Regions from separate parts of the Janthinobacterium sp. SUN176 genome, predicted to be linked through region 2. Evidence: predicted binding sites of a transcription regulator. Region 2 holds the regulator's gene; the other holds the start of a gene.
The links. Region 2 encodes sigma-54, which starts transcription at its own class of promoters, with help from an activator protein. Its sites were predicted from a motif close to TGGCANGNAANCTGCTTT; they were not measured.
Positions count from the first base shown of each region.

Region 1 (7,566 bases), on a different contig from region 2:
TCCTGGAAGCAAGTCGGGCTGGTGACATTGACTTCCGTCAGATAGTCGCCGATCACGTCCAATCCTACCAGCATCAGGCCACGCGCGGCCAGGATCGGGCCCAGCTTTTCCGCGATTTCCAGGTCGCGCGCCGTCAAGGGTTGCGCCACGCCCGTGCCGCCGGCGGCCAGGTTGCCCCGCACTTCCCCCGCCTGCGGGATACGCGCCAGCGAAAACGGCACCGGCTTGCCGCCGATGACGAGGATGCGCTTGTCGCCCTTGACGATGTCGGGAATAAACCGCTGCGCCATGATGGTCTGCGCGCCGTTCTCGCTCAGGGTCTCGATGATGGCGCCCAGGTTCAGGCCATCGGCCTTGACGCGGAAGATGCCCGTGCCGCCCATGCCGTCGAGCGGCTTGAAGATGACGTCCTGGTGCTTGGCGTGGAAAGCGCGCAGGCGCGCTTCGTTCGACGTCACCAGGGTCGGCGAGGTGAATTCGGAAAACTGGGCAATGGCCAGCTTTTCATTGTTGTCGCGGATGGCGGACGGCTTGTTGAAGACGTGCGCGCCCTGCTTTTCCGCCAGTTCCAGCAGATACGTACCGTACACGTACTCCATGTCGAACGGCGGGTCCTTGCGCTCGATGATGGCGTCCAGGGCCGACAGGCGCACTTCTTCGGTGGAAACGACCTTGTACCAGTCGTGCTCGTCGCCCGTCAGCTCGATATGTTTCACCAGTGCCGTGACGATGCCCTCTTCCAGCGCCATGTCCTTCTGTTCGAAGGCGTACACGGCGTGGCCGCGTTTGGCCGCCTCGCGCATCATGGCGAAGGTGGAATCTTTGTAAGTCTTGAAGCCTGCCAGCGGGTCGGCAAGGAATGCAATTTTCATGGTGCGTCCAATCGGGGAGCCTGGATAAGGAATGCTTGATTCTAGCCGAGATCGCCGGGCGCGGTAGTCACCGCGCCCGGCAAGCCGCAGGGATGGATCAATACACCTCGGGATTCGGGTCCGTGCGCTCCATTTCCAGCGACGCGGCCAGCAAGGCCAGGCGCGCCACCACGCCATACACATAGAAGCGGTTCGGCGCGGCCGTGCCCGGCTTGGCCTTCAAGTCCGGCACGGCATGCTGCTGGGCAAATGCCAGCGGCACGTACTGCGAGCCGGGCGCGTTCAGGTTCTGGTCCACGCCCTTTTCCGCGTGCACGCGGTAGAAACCGCCCACCACATAGCGGTCGATCATGTACACGACCGGCTCGGCCACGGCATCCTTGATGCTTTCAAAGGTCGGCACGCCTTCCTGGATGATGACATCGGTGACAACCTTGCCGTCCTTGACAATGGACATCTTGTCGCGCTGCTTGCGCGACAGGTCACGCACTTCGCTGGCGTCGCGCACCGTCATGATGCCCGTGCCATACGTGCCCGCATCGGGCTTGACGATGACGAAGGGCTTTTCCTTGATGCCGTATTCCTTGTATTTCTTGCGGATCTTGGCCAGCAGCACGTCGACGCTGGCGGCCAGCGCATCTTCGCCCTCGCCTTCCTGGAAGTTCACGTCGCTGCACTTGGCGTGGAAGGGGTTGAGCATCCACGGGTCGACATCGATCATCTTGCCGAATTTTTTCACCACTTCATCGTAGGCCGTGTAGTGGTTGCTCTTGCGGCGCAAGGCCCAGCCCGCATGCAAGGGCGGCAGCAGGCTTTGCTCATGAATATTTTGCAAGATATCGGGAATGCCGTCCGACAAGTCGTTATTCAGAAGAATCGTGCACGGGTCGAAATCCTTCAAGCCCAGGCGGCGGCCATTGTTCAGGCGCACGAGGGGCTCGATGACGAGCATGTTGCCATCTGGCAACGCCAACGGTGTCGGCTGGGTGATGTCGGGCGACCACGAGCCGAAGCGCACGTGCAGCCCCGTCTGGCGGAATATCTGCATCAATCGCGCCACGTTCTGCAGGTATTGCGGCGTGGTGTTGTGCAATTCCGGCACGATCAGCAGGTTGCGGGCATCCGGGCAATACTTGTCGATGGCGGCCATGGCCGCCTGCACGGACAAGGGCAGCATTTCCGTCGCCAGGTTGTGGAAACCGCCAGGGAACAGATTGGTATCGACGGGCGCCAGCTTGTAGCCCGCATTACGCAAGTCTACCGAGCAATAGAAGGGCGGCGTGTGCTCTTGCCACTCCATGCGAAACCAGCGCTCAATGGCCGGCGTCGCGGCCAGAATCTTTTTTTCGAGGTCGAGCAGCGGTCCGGTCAGGGCCGTGACGAGATGGGGAACCATAGTTACATCCTTAAATTATGTGCAGTATTCAAAAAAGCACACAGAACTGCCGACTATATTACCGTGTAAGTACCCCAAATCGGGGCAAAAGCCTTGTTTTAAAGACCTTTTCCATTCCCACAACGAAAAAAAGGCACCTCAATGAGGCGCCTTTTCCAGCAGGACATGCCGCGCCGGGGCGCTGGCATGCCAGATAATTGCTATTTAGCCATGATACGCTTGCTCGCCGTGGCTGGTGATATCGAGGCCTTCGCGCTCTTCTTCTTCCGGTACGCGCAGGCCGATGACGATGTCGACCAGTTTATAGGCAACGAGGGAAACCAGGGCCGACCAGACGATGGTGGTGCCGACCGCTTGCGCCTGCACCCACACCTGGTGGCCGATCGAGTACGGATCCGCCGACATCTTGTTGGTGACATAGTCGAAGATGCCCTGGCCGCCCAGTTGTGGTGCAGCAAACACACCCGTCAGCAAGGCGCCCAGGATACCGCCCACGCCATGCACGCCGAATACGTCGAGCGAATCGTCGGCGCCGATCAGGCGTTTCAGGCCATTCACGCCCCACAGGCAGACGACACCGGCCAGCAAGCCGATGACCAGGCCGCCCATCGGGCCGACAAAGCCGGCCGCCGGGGTGATCGCCACCAGGCCGGCCACGGCGCCGGACGCGCCACCGAGCATGGAAGGCTTGCCCTTGGAAATCCATTCGCCAAACACCCACGACAGGGTGGCGGCGGCCGTTGCCAGCAAGGTATTGACGAAAGCCAAAGCCGCCACGTCGCCTGCTTCCAGCGAGGAACCGGCATTGAAACCGAACCAGCCCACCCACAGCAGCGACGCGCCGATCATGGTCATCGTCAGCGAGTGCGGCGCCATCGATTCGCGGCCGTAACCGACGCGCTTGCCGATCATGATGGCCCCCACCAGGCCGGCGACAGCGGCGTTGATGTGCACCACGGTGCCGCCGGCGAAGTCCAGCGCGCCTTTTTGCCAGATCCAGCCCGCCTTCAGGGCTTCGCTGGCCGAGGTGGCGGCGTTGGTGATCAGGTCCGGACCGGTCCAGAACCACACCATGTGGGCCGCTGGCAGGTAGGCGAACGTGAACCACAGCACGACGAAGGCCAGCACGGCGGCAAACTTGGCGCGCTCGGCAAAGGCGCCGACGATCAGCGCGCAGGTGATGGCGGCAAACGTGCCCTGGAAAGCGACGAAGACGAACTCGGGAATGACGACACCCTTGCTGAAGGTGGCGGCGGCGGCAAACGTGCCCTTGGCCGGATCCCAGATGCCGTTCAGGAACAGGCGGTCGAAGCCACCGAAGAAGGCGGTTTTTTCCGTGAAGGCAATCGAGTAGCCGTAGATGCACCACAGGACGATGACCAGCGCGAACACCATGAACACTTGCATCAGCACCGACAGCATGTTTTTCGAGCGCACCAGGCCGCCGTAGAACAGGGCCAGGCCGGGGATCGTCATCAAGATCACCAGCAAGGTGCTGATCATCATGAAACTGGTGTCGCCCTTGTTGGCAACGGGCGCGGCGGCTGGCGCGGCAGCGGCCGGGGCTGGAGCGGCGGCAGCCGGAGCGGCTGCGTCAGGCACGGGCGTCACAGCCGGGGCGGCAACGGCCGCGGTCGTGGCCGCCTCCGTCTTGGCGGGCGCATCGGCAAAGCTCGGCGTGGCGACGCCAAACGCACACAGACAGGCTATCCCGGCTAGCAATTTTGTTATATTTTTATGCATCAATATTCCCCTTAGAGCGCTTCGTTGCCGGTTTCACCGGTACGGATGCGGATGACCTGTTCCAGGTTGTAGACGAAAATCTTGCCATCACCGATTTTACCGGTACGCGCGGCGCCTTCGATCGCTTCGATGGCCTGGTCGACAATGGCGTCATCGACGGCCGCTTCAATCTTGGTTTTTGGCAAGAAATCAACGACATACTCGGCGCCACGGTAGAGTTCCGTGTGACCTTTCTGGCGGCCGAAACCCTTGACTTCCGTGACGGTAATGCCTTGCACATTGATAGCCGACAAAGCTTCGCGTACTTCGTCCAGTTTGAACGGTTTAATGATTGCAGTAATCATTTTCATGGCTGTCTCGCTTAAAAGGTTTTCGATACGGTCAGCACGAGACCGGATTTCGCCAGATTCTTGCCATTCGGTGCCAGCGATACGATATTGGCCTTGACGACCGCCAGGGCAACGGTCGCCATGCCGAAGTCCTTGGTCACGCCGATCTTGTAATCGCTGTAGCTGAGGGAATCGTTGTGTTCTACCTTCTGGCGCCCGGCGTGCAGATTCAAGATGTAACCGTCGTGCACCTCGACGTTGGCGCCCACGTCGAGGTAGCCGCTGTTCTTGCTGTCGGCCACGCCGAACAGATTGGTGGTCGAATGCGAGTACTTGATGTACGCGGGGCCATAACCCAGCTGGCCGTACAGCTCGAAGGTGTTGGCATTGGTGCTCAGTCCATTCGATGGGTAGAAGTAGTACAGGCCGCCCACGTCATAGGTAAAATCCTTGCTGATCTCGCCCCGCTTGCCGCCGTAGATATCCCATTCCAGATTGGTATCGCCGCCGCCGTCCTTGATCCATTTGATGCTCGACAGCCAGGTGCCCACATACAGGCCCGTCGGGTTATGGGTATAGTCGGCACCGCCGCTGATGGCCGGGTTCAAGCGGCTTTGCGAGATGCCGCGGTAACGGTAATCGCTGGTCAGCGCCACGTTGTAGCTCACCACGTTATCAGGTACCGCTTCGGCCACAGCAGGCGCCGCCACTGCATCCTGGGCCATGGCGCTACCGCACAAGGCGGTCATGGCCAGCGTCAACGCTGCAGCTAAAGTCATGTTCTTGGACAGATTCTTCATGGCGATTCCCTTTTATTGAACTTTTAAAGCGGTTGAGGTTTAAAATCTTGGCTGGAGATCACAAAGCGTTCATACCTTCTTTAGCAGAATACGTGCCAGCTCTATTGCCACCTTGACAGGTGCATTTCCGTCCATACATACCCTGCACACGGCCAGGAATGCGGCAACGGACTGCTGAAGCACAATGAAGCGCCCAGTTTCGCACCAGATTAACGCTGCTGTGCACCGCAATGGTGCGATGCACAGGCCGCACCATAAAAGGACTGACCATGGACATGAATACCTTCTTTAACGACTTGCAGGGCAAGATCCATCAAGCCATCGAAAACTCGCCGGCCAAGGATATCGAGAAAAATGTGAAATCGATGATGACCCAGGGCTTCGCCCGCCTCGATCTCGTCACGCGCGAGGAATTCGATATCCAGGCGCAAGTGCTGGCCAAGACCCGTGCCAAACTGGATGCACTGGAATTGCGTCTGATCGAACTGGAAACGCGCCTGAACGATCCAAAAGCCTGAACCGCTGCTGCACGCAGGGCGCCGTAATCGGCGACCTTGCTGGCATACCTCAAGCCTCACACCTTTTCAAGCGCTAGACTGATCCTGCCCGCGTCCGCGCTACAGGGGAGTCTGATGAGCCTGGCCGTCCTGAAAAGCCGCGCCCTGGCCGGCATGGAGGCGCCCGAGGTAAGTGTCGAAGTCCACCTTGCCAATGGCTTGCCTTCGTTTACGATTGTCGGCCTGCCGGATACGGAAGTGAAGGAGTCGCGCGACCGTGTGCGTGCCGCGTTGCAAAACTGCGGCTTCGAGATGCCGGCGCGGCGCATCACGGCCAATCTGGCGCCGGCAGACTTGCCCAAGGAATCGGGCCGCTTCGACTTGCCCATCGCACTGGGCATCCTGGCTGCCTCCGGCCAGTTGCCGGGCGACCAATTACAGCACTATGAATTCGCGGGCGAACTGTCGCTGTCTGGCCAGTTGCGTCCCATCCGCGGCGCCCTGGCCATGACCTTTGCCATGCAGCGCAGCCAGTCGGGCACGCCACGCGCCTTCATCCTGCCGCAGGCGAACGCGGACGAGGCGGCTCTCGTCAGCGATGCCTGCATCTATCCCGCCCACAGCCTGCTCGAGGTCTGTGCGCATTTTGCCAGGCACGCCAGCCAGACTGCCCTGCAACGCCACCAGCCCGTGCTGGCACCGCACGCTTTTCCCTATCCCGACTTTGCCGACGTGCAAGGGCAGCTGCAGGCACGACGCGCACTGGAAGTGGCGGCAGCGGGCGGTCACAACATCCTGATGGTGGGACCACCGGGCGCAGGCAAGACCATGCTGGCCAGCCGCTTCCCTGGCGTGCTGCCGCCCATGAGCGATGAAGAGGCGCTGGAATCGGCGGCCGTGCATTCGCTGGGCAGCCACTTCAAGGTGGAGCATTGGAAACGGCGGCCCTACCGCGCCCCGCACCAGACGGCGTCCGGCGTAGCCCTGGTGGGCGGCGGCAACGTGCCGCGCCCGGGAGAAATCTCGCTGGCCCACTGCGGCGTGCTGTTTCTCGATGAAATTGCCGAATTCCACCGCCGGGTGCTCGACGTGCTGCGCCAGCCCATGGAATCGGGCGTGATCAGCATTTCACGCGCGGCACGCCAGGCCGAGTTTCCTGCCCGTTTTCAATTGATTGCCGCCATGAATCCCTGCCCGTGCGGCTATCTGGGGCACGCTTCCGGCCGTTGCCGCTGCACGCCAGACGCCGTATTGCGCTATCACAATCGTCTGTCGGGCCCGCTGCTCGACCGTATCGACCTGCAGATTGAAGTGGCCGCCATGCCGCCCGCGGCGCTGGGGCGACGTGCAGGCGCCGGCGAAAGTACGCAAGCGATCGCCGCGCGGGTAGCGGCAGCCTATGCCTTGCAGCTGGTACGCCAGGGAAAGGCGAACCAGCAGCTGAGCAACACGGAAATCGAACAACATTGTCGCCTGGAACCACATGGCGAACAGTTGTTACATGGCGCCATGACGCGCCTGCACTGGTCGGCGCGCACCTACCACCGGGTGCTGCGCGTGTCGCGCAGTATCGCGGACTTGGCGGGCAGCCCCGCCATCACGCAACCGCATGTTGCCGAAGCGATCCAGTACCGGCGCGTACTGCGCGAGATATAAGGCAAGCGGTGAACCCTACACGTGCACGATTGCGCGTGATTGGCAGCGCTGCTACCATCTGCTGATGAAAAAAACATCACTTGCCCTCTTTCTGGCTACGCTCGCGGCCGCCAGCATCCTGTCCGCCTGCAGTCCGAAATTCGACTGGCGCGACTATCGCAGCCCCGACGCCCAGTTTACGGCCCTGTTTCCGGGCAAGCCGGCCGTGCTGACGCGCGAGATCGATCTCGACGGCAAGAAAGTCAGCCTGACCATGACGGCCAGCGAGGTCGA
Region 1 covers NZ_JAPWIA010000006.1:256,976-264,541, forward strand. Annotated here, with positions in the region: gene gshB (glutathione synthase) at 1-872, opposite strand, end outside; gene gshA (glutamate--cysteine ligase) at 970-2,268, opposite strand; gene O3299_RS26505 (ammonium transporter) at 2,473-4,011, opposite strand; gene O3299_RS26510 (P-II family nitrogen regulator) at 4,023-4,361, opposite strand; gene O3299_RS26515 (TorF family putative porin) at 4,373-5,140, opposite strand; gene O3299_RS26520 (accessory factor UbiK family protein) at 5,410-5,658, shown strand; gene O3299_RS26525 (YifB family Mg chelatase-like AAA ATPase) at 5,773-7,293, shown strand; gene O3299_RS26530 (hypothetical protein) at 7,358-7,566, shown strand, end outside.
Region 1: O3299_RS26515 (TorF family putative porin) is a predicted target of sigma-54. The motif match lies at 5,221-5,238, and genes of this name have one in related genera.

Region 2 (7,566 bases):
AAGCCTGTCCGCTGAACCTGGCGCCGACGGCCAGCACCACCGTCACCCTGGCCCTGGGCGACGCGATCGCCGTGGCCTTGCTCGACTTGCGCGGCTTCAAGGAAGAAGATTTCGCCCGCTCGCATCCGGGCGGCGCCCTGGGCCGCCGTTTGCTCACGCACGTGCATGACGTCATGCGCAGCGGCGAACGCGTACCCAAGGTGCCCGTGGACGCTTCCTTGCTGCAGGCGCTGGAGGAAATGACGAAGAAAGGCATGGGCATGACGGCCGTCGTCGACGCGGACAACCGCCCCGTGGGCGTGTTTACGGATGGCGATCTGCGCCGCATGTTCGAGCGCGTGCAGGATTTCACGCAAGTGGCGATCCGCGACGTCATGCATGCGCAGCCGCGCAGCATCGCGCCCGAACGCCTGGCCGTCGATGCCGTGGCCGTGATGGAGCAGTTCCGCATCAACCAGATGCTGGTCGTCGATGCCGACGGCAAGCTGGTGGGCGCGCTGCATATCCATGATCTGACGCAAGCGAAGGTGATCTGATGGACAGCGTGGCGGACAACCTGGCGCGGGCGGCCAAGGTCAAACTGATGATCTTTGACGTCGATGGCGTGCTCACCGACGGCAGTCTGCATTTCGGCCCGGACGGCGAGATGATGAAAACGTTTAATGTGTATGATGGCCTGGGCATCAAGCTGCTGCAGGAATCGGGCGTGCAGACGGCCATCATCAGCGCGCGCCGCTCGGCCATCACGGCGCGCCGCGCGCAAGACCTGGGCATTACCCATGTGCACCAGGGCGGTCACGACAAGCTGACGCCGTTTCGTGAATTGCTGGCGCTGACGGGCTTGACGGAAGAGCAATGCGGCTATATCGGCGACGACGTCATCGACGCGCCCATCCTGAAGCGCGTGGGCTTTGCCGTCAGCGTGCCGGGCGGGCGTCCGGAGGCGCAGGGCCTGGCCCACCATGTGACGCAGGCCGGCGGCGGCCGCGGCGCGGTGCGCGAGATCTGCGAATTCCTGCTGCGCGCCCAGGACAACTATGCGCGCGTCATGGCGCCGTTCCTGGAGTGAGGCGCGCCGCCTCGCCAGTGACCTTTGAAAGAGTGAAGCCCTATGCGTAAGCCAGGAGGCGCCCATCGCTGGCGCATGATTTTTACCGTGCTGGGCGCGGTTGTCGTCGCGCTGGGCAGCTTTTGGCTGCTCGAGGTGATGAACAAGAATGGCCAGGACATCACGGCCAGCAAGCATCTGGATGAACCCGACTATTTCATCACCAATTTCAGCATGGTGCGCATGGACTTGACGGGCAAGCCCAGCTATATCGTGTCGGGCACCAAGCTCACGCATTATCCGCTGGACGATTCGTCCGATATCGACCAGCCCTTCGTGCGCAAGCTCACGCCAGGCATGCCGCCGATGAACATGAATGCGGAATTGGCGCATATCGACCAGGACAATACCCGGCTGCAACTGCACCGCAAGGTCGTGATCGACCGCGTGGCCAGTCCGAAGGCGCAGAACCTGACGGTCAAGACGGAAGCGCTGACGGTGTTCCCGGACGAGGAAAGAATGGAAACGGACGTGCCTGTCGATATCCTGACGGGCGCCTCGCGCATCAATGGCGTCGGCATGAAGGCGAATAACGCCACCGGCGTGGTGGAAGTGCAGAATGCGCTGCGCATGGTCCTCCCGCCGAAACCGCGCCCGGCCGCGGCGGCAAAATGACAGAATGAAACAAGGAAACCATACTATGAAGAACATCTTGCTGTTGACCGTATTTTCGCTGGCCATCATGGGCGCGGCGCATGCCGAGAAGGCCGATTCCGAGAAGGAAGCCGTCATCACGGCACGCAGCGGCCACGTCGATGACGTCAAGCAGGTGCGCACCCTGACGGGCGACGTCGTGCTGGTCAAGGGTACCCTGACCATGAAGGCGGGCCGGGCCCTGATCACGGAAGACCCGCAAGGCTACCAGTTCATCACCTTCTGGGCCGATCCCGGCAAGCTTGCGACCTTCCGCCAGAAGCGTGATGGCGCGGGCGACCTGTGGGTCGAAGGCGAAGCGGAGCGCGTGGAATACGACAACAAGACGGAAGTGGTGAAACTGTTTTCCAGAGCCAAGCTGACGCGCCTGGAAGGCGCGAAAGTCACCGATGTGGCCAATGGCGCTTTCATCTCGTATGACAGCCGCAAGGAAGAATTTGCGATGGAAAATTCCAACAGCGGCACCAGCACCGCCGATGGCGGCAGCGTGCGCATGGTGATCCAGCCGAAGACCAAGGCGCCGGCAGCGGAGAAAGCGCCGGCCACGCCCGCGCCAGGAAAGAAATAATGGAAAATACACGTTGCGGCAGCACCCTGATCGTTCGCGGGCTGCAAAAAACCTATGGCAAGCGGCAAGTCGTGCATGATGTTTCGCTGCAAGTCGAATGCGGCGAAGTGGTGGGCTTGCTGGGCCCGAACGGCGCCGGCAAGACCACCTCGTTCTACATGATCGTCGGCCTGGTGCCGTCCGATGGTGGCAGCATCGATATCAGCGGCGTGGATATCTCCAGCCTGCCGATCCACCGCCGTGCGCAGATGGGCCTGTCCTACCTGCCGCAGGAAGCGTCCGTTTTCCGCAAGCTGACGGTGGAAGACAATATCCGCGCCGTGCTGGAAATCCAGACCGTCGAAGGCCGTCCGCTGACGAAGGCCGAGATCGAGGAGCGGCTGGATAAATTGCTGGCCGACTTGCAGATTGAAAAGCTGCGCGAGAACCAGGCGCTGTCCCTGTCCGGTGGCGAACGCCGCCGCGTGGAAATCGCCCGCGCGCTGGCCACCGATCCCCGTTTCGTGCTGCTCGACGAGCCGTTCGCCGGCGTCGATCCGATCGCCGTGATCGAGATCCAGCGCATCGTGCGTTTCTTGAAGGAGCGCAATATCGGCGTGCTGATTACCGATCATAATGTGCGTGAGACGCTGGGTATTTGCGACCGCGCCTACATCATCAACCAGGGCTCGGTGCTGGCGTCGGGACGCCCCGACGACATCATTGCGAACGAGTCGGTACGCCGGGTCTATCTGGGCGAACACTTCCGCATGTAAGCCAATGAAACAATCATTGCAGCTGCGCACTTCGCAGCACCTGGCACTGACGCCGCAGTTGCAGCAATCGATACGCCTGTTGCAATTGTCTACCCTGGAATTGCACCAGGAACTCGAGCAATTGCTGACGGACAATCCCTTGCTCGAACGCCTCGATGATCCGCTCGACCGCTCGCTGCGCCTGCTGTCCGACGGGGCCTTGAGCTCCACGGCCGCACCGGCCGAAGCGCCGCCCCAGCCGCCAGGCCAGGAGGCGCCCGCAGCGCCGGCCGAAGCGGAAGCGTTTGACGGCGAGGGGGGCGACAGCCCGGCCGCCGCGGATGGCGGCGACAGCGACTGGAGTGAGGCGAGCCGGGGCAAGGCGCCCGACGACGAAGATTCGCGTCCGCAATTGGAGGCCCATCACTGCACTCTGCGCGAACACCTGATGGAGCAGATGCGCGTGACGGTGCTCGAATTGCGCGACCGCGCGCTGGTCGAGCTGATCATCGACGCGCTCGACGACAATGGCTACCTGGAAGAGTCGCTCGACGACATCCTGGCGCGCCTGCCGGAAGAGCTGGAAATCGACGCCGACGAGATGCGCACGGCCTTGTCGCTGCTGCAAAGTTTCGATCCGCCGGGCGTGGGCGCGCGCAACGCGTCCGAATGCCTGGCCCTGCAAATCAAGCGCTTGCCACACATCGCCATGGTGACGCGGCGCATGGCCCTCGTCATCGTGGAAAAGCACCTGGCCTGGTTTGCCCAGCGCGATTTCAACAAGCTGAAAAAAGCCCTCGATTGCGACGATGAAGACTTGCGCGAAGCGCAGACGGTGATTCGCCAGTGCAATCCGCATCCGGGCGCCGTGTTCGCCTCGGACGTGTCCGATTACGTGGTGCCCGACGTCGTCGTCAAGCGCGCGCGCAATGGCTGGCAAGTGACCTTGAACAACGACGTCATGCCGCGCCTGCGCGTCAACGCCATGTACGCCAACTTGCTCAAGCAGGGCAAGGGGGAGGGCGCCATGGGCGCACAGTTGCAGGAAGCCAAGTGGCTGATCAAGAATATGCGCCAGCGCTTCGACACGATCCTGCGCGTGGCGCAGGCGATAGTAGAAAGACAAAAGAACTTTTTCTCGCATGGGGCCGTTGCCATGCGCCCCCTTGTGCTCCGTGAAATAGCTGATACACTGGGTTTACACGAGAGTACTATCTCGCGGGTAACAACTCAAAAGTACATGCTGACCCCGCACGGCATGTTCGAGTTGAAATATTTCTTTGGTAGCCACGTCGCCACCGAAGCGGGGGGCGAAGCGTCATCGACGGCGATACGGGCATTGATCGTGCAACTGACAGGAGCAGAAGACCCTAAAAATCCTTTATCCGACAGTAAGATTGCGGACATGCTGGGGGAACAAGGCATGGTGATTGCGCGACGTACTGTTGCCAAATACCGGGAAGCATTAAAAATTCCGCCAGTGAGCCTGCGTAAGTGTTTGTAAGTTTTTTTCGGTTCCTCTGCGGGCCGGATAGGATGGACCGCACGAACCCGATCATCTTTAGGAGTGTGTATGAATCTCACCATCAGCGGACATCATCTCGAAGTGACACCAGCCATCCGTGAATACGTACAAACGAAGCTGGAGCGCGTGAAACGTCATTTCGATCAAGTCATCGATATCGCCGTGATTCTGACCGTGGATAACCTCAAAGAGAAAGAAAAACGTCAAAAGGCTGAAGTCAACCTGCGTTTGAGCGGCAAGACTGTCTATGTGGAAAGCTTGGCGCACGACCTGTACGCCGCGATCGATACGCTGATCGACAAGCTCGATAGGCAAGTGATGAAATACAAAACCAAAGTGCAAGGGCACGGTAAAGAGGCGATCAAGCATCTGCCAGACAACTCCGAGGAAGAAGCCGTCGTCGCCGTCTAAGGCCACCCGCTTCCAGCAGTTGTGATCAACTAAGGGCGCACATTGCGCCCTTTTTTGCGCCCAGCGGAACGCAATGTTCCCCGCGCAGGCATTAGAATATTCGCACTTTCACTTCTTTCCTGCCTGCCATGAGCGACTTCGTCCAGACTTCCATCCGCAACCGCACCGGGCACATCGTGCTCGACCGTCCGAAAGCCTTGAATTCCCTGTCGCTGGAGATGGTGCGCGCCCTGAGCGCGGCCCTGCTGGCCTGGCGCGACGATCCGCAGGTGGACGCCGTCGTGATCCGCTCCAGCAGCGACAAAGCCCTGTGCGCCGGCGGCGACATCCGTTTCTTTTACGATGCGGGTCTGGCCACGCCGCAAGGCGGCAGCGCCCTGCTGGAAGATTTCTTTACGGAAGAATATGCTTTAAATCATTTAATTCATTTCTACCCGAAACCGTATATCGCCGTGATGGATGGCGTGGTGATGGGCGGCGGCATGGGCGTGGCGCAAGCCGGGCCAGGCAACCGCTTGCGCATCGTGACGGGCCGCACGCGCATGGCCATGCCGGAAGTCAATATCGGCCTGTTCCCGGACGTGGGCGGCAGTTATTTCCTGTCCCGCCTGGCCGGCCAGCTGGGCCTGTACCTGGGCTTGACGGGCTTGACGATCAACGCGGCCGACGCCCTGTACACGGGCCTGGCCGATGTCTACCTGCCCGAAGCGCAGATGGGGGCGCTGCTGGACCTGTTTGAATCGACGCCGGGCGAGGCCTTGCCTGTGGCCATCAAGGCGCTGGCGGCGCCATTCCAGGCCGAGGCGGGGGTATCCCCCCTGGCCACGGCGCGCGCGGCGCTGGACCGCCATTTCAGCGCCGGCTCCGTTGCGGCCATCATGGCCTCGCTGGCGCAGGACGACAGTGCGTTCGCCGCCAAGGCGCTGGCGGCCATGCGCTTGCGTTCGCCCTTGATGATGTCGGTGACCCTGGAATTGCTGCAGCGGGGCGCCCACCTGGGCGTGGCCGATTGCCTGCGCCTGGAGCGCACGGTGGTACGCCATAATTTCGAACATGGCGAAGTGCTCGAGGGCGTGCGCGCGCTGGTGGTCGACAAGGACAATGCCCCTCGCTGGAACCCCGCCAGCCTGGACGAAGTCGACGCGGCCATGGTGGCGCGCTTCTTTGCCCCCGTCTGGCCGGCCGCTGCGCATCCGCTGCGCCACCTCGATTAACTAGCTGCGCTCGCGGTGGCGCAGTACCACGCGCTCGTTGGGGCCGAAATATTGCGCCAGCCGCTCCGCCATGTACACGGAGCGGTGCTGGCCGCCCGTGCAACCGAGGGCCACCGTCAGGTAGCTGCGGTTGTCGGACTTGAATGATGGCAACCATTTCTCGATGAAGGCGCGGATGTCGGCCAGCAGTTCCAGCGCGCTGGGCTGCGCGTCGAGGAAGGCGATCACGGGCGCGTCGCGTCCGTCGAGGGGGCGCAAGGCGAGGTCGTAATAGGGATTCGGCAAGGCCCGCACGTCGAAGACGAAATCGGCGTCCAGCGGCACGCCCAGCTTGAAGGCGAACGATTCGAAGAACAGGGTCAGCGGCGCGCGTTCGGAGGCGACGATATCCTTGATCCAGGCACGCAGCTTGTTGGCGCTCAGTTCCGACGTGTCGATCACATGGCCCAGCTGTTCGATGGTCGACAGGCGTTCGCGCTCTTCCGAAATGCACTCGATCAGGGTGCGGCGGCTGGCCGGATTCTGGTTCGGACGCAATTCGTGCGACAGCGGATGGCTGCGCCGCGTTTCCGAGAAGCGCGCCACCAGCGAATGCGTGGTGGCTGTCAGGAACATGACCTTGACGTCGTGCCCCTGGTCGCGCAGCAGGGCCACATTGTGCGGCAGGCTGGTCAGCGACTCGGCGCTGCGCGCATCGACGGCGACGGCCAGTTGCGGTGTACCTTCGTCGAGCAGGGTCTGCACCAGGCTGGGCAGCAAGGCCGGTGGCAGGTTGTCGACACAATAGTAACCGGTATCTTCCAGCACATTGAGCGCGACGGATTTACCGGAGCCGGATATTCCGGTGATAAGGACGATATGCATAACCCGATCATACAATAAAGACCGGCGCTCCGCTCCCAAGGCAACTATCTTTACAAATTATTGCAATTTCGACTGTAGTATTGGTTAAACAAAAGAGGGCGTGCTTCTTGCAACGCTAGTCACCACTCATTGCTAATCTCTGGTGCAGCAGGGAATTCACGCAGCACTGCTGCGTGCCTGCGCAACGGTTCGCCCTTGCAAGGGTGAACTCCTTGGCAACATTAATCGCCACTCATGGCGAGTCGTTGCCGTTCCATGAACTCCTGCAAGGTATCGATGCCGCGCAGTTGCAAAATCGTATTGCGCACGGCCGCTTCCAGCAGCACGGCGATGTTGCGGCCGGCGGCGACGGGGATGACGACCTTGCGCACGGGCAAGCCCAGCACGTCTTCCGTGGGGAACAGGAAAGGCAGGCGCTCGACTTCTTCTTCCAGCGCGTTGCGGCGCACGAGGTGCACGATCAGCTTCAGGCGCATCTTGCGGCGTAC
Region 2 covers NZ_JAPWIA010000004.1:93,954-101,519, forward strand. Annotated here, with positions in the region: gene O3299_RS23270 (SIS domain-containing protein) at 1-536, shown strand, start outside; gene O3299_RS23275 (HAD family hydrolase) at 536-1,069, shown strand; gene lptC (LPS export ABC transporter periplasmic protein LptC) at 1,112-1,723, shown strand; gene lptA (lipopolysaccharide transport periplasmic protein LptA) at 1,749-2,330, shown strand; gene lptB (LPS export ABC transporter ATP-binding protein) at 2,330-3,085, shown strand; gene O3299_RS23295 (RNA polymerase factor sigma-54) at 3,090-4,568, shown strand; gene hpf (ribosome hibernation-promoting factor, HPF/YfiA family) at 4,638-5,000, shown strand; gene O3299_RS23305 (enoyl-CoA hydratase/isomerase family protein) at 5,129-6,214, shown strand; gene rapZ (RNase adapter RapZ) at 6,215-7,078, opposite strand; gene hprK (HPr(Ser) kinase/phosphatase) at 7,300-7,566, opposite strand, start outside.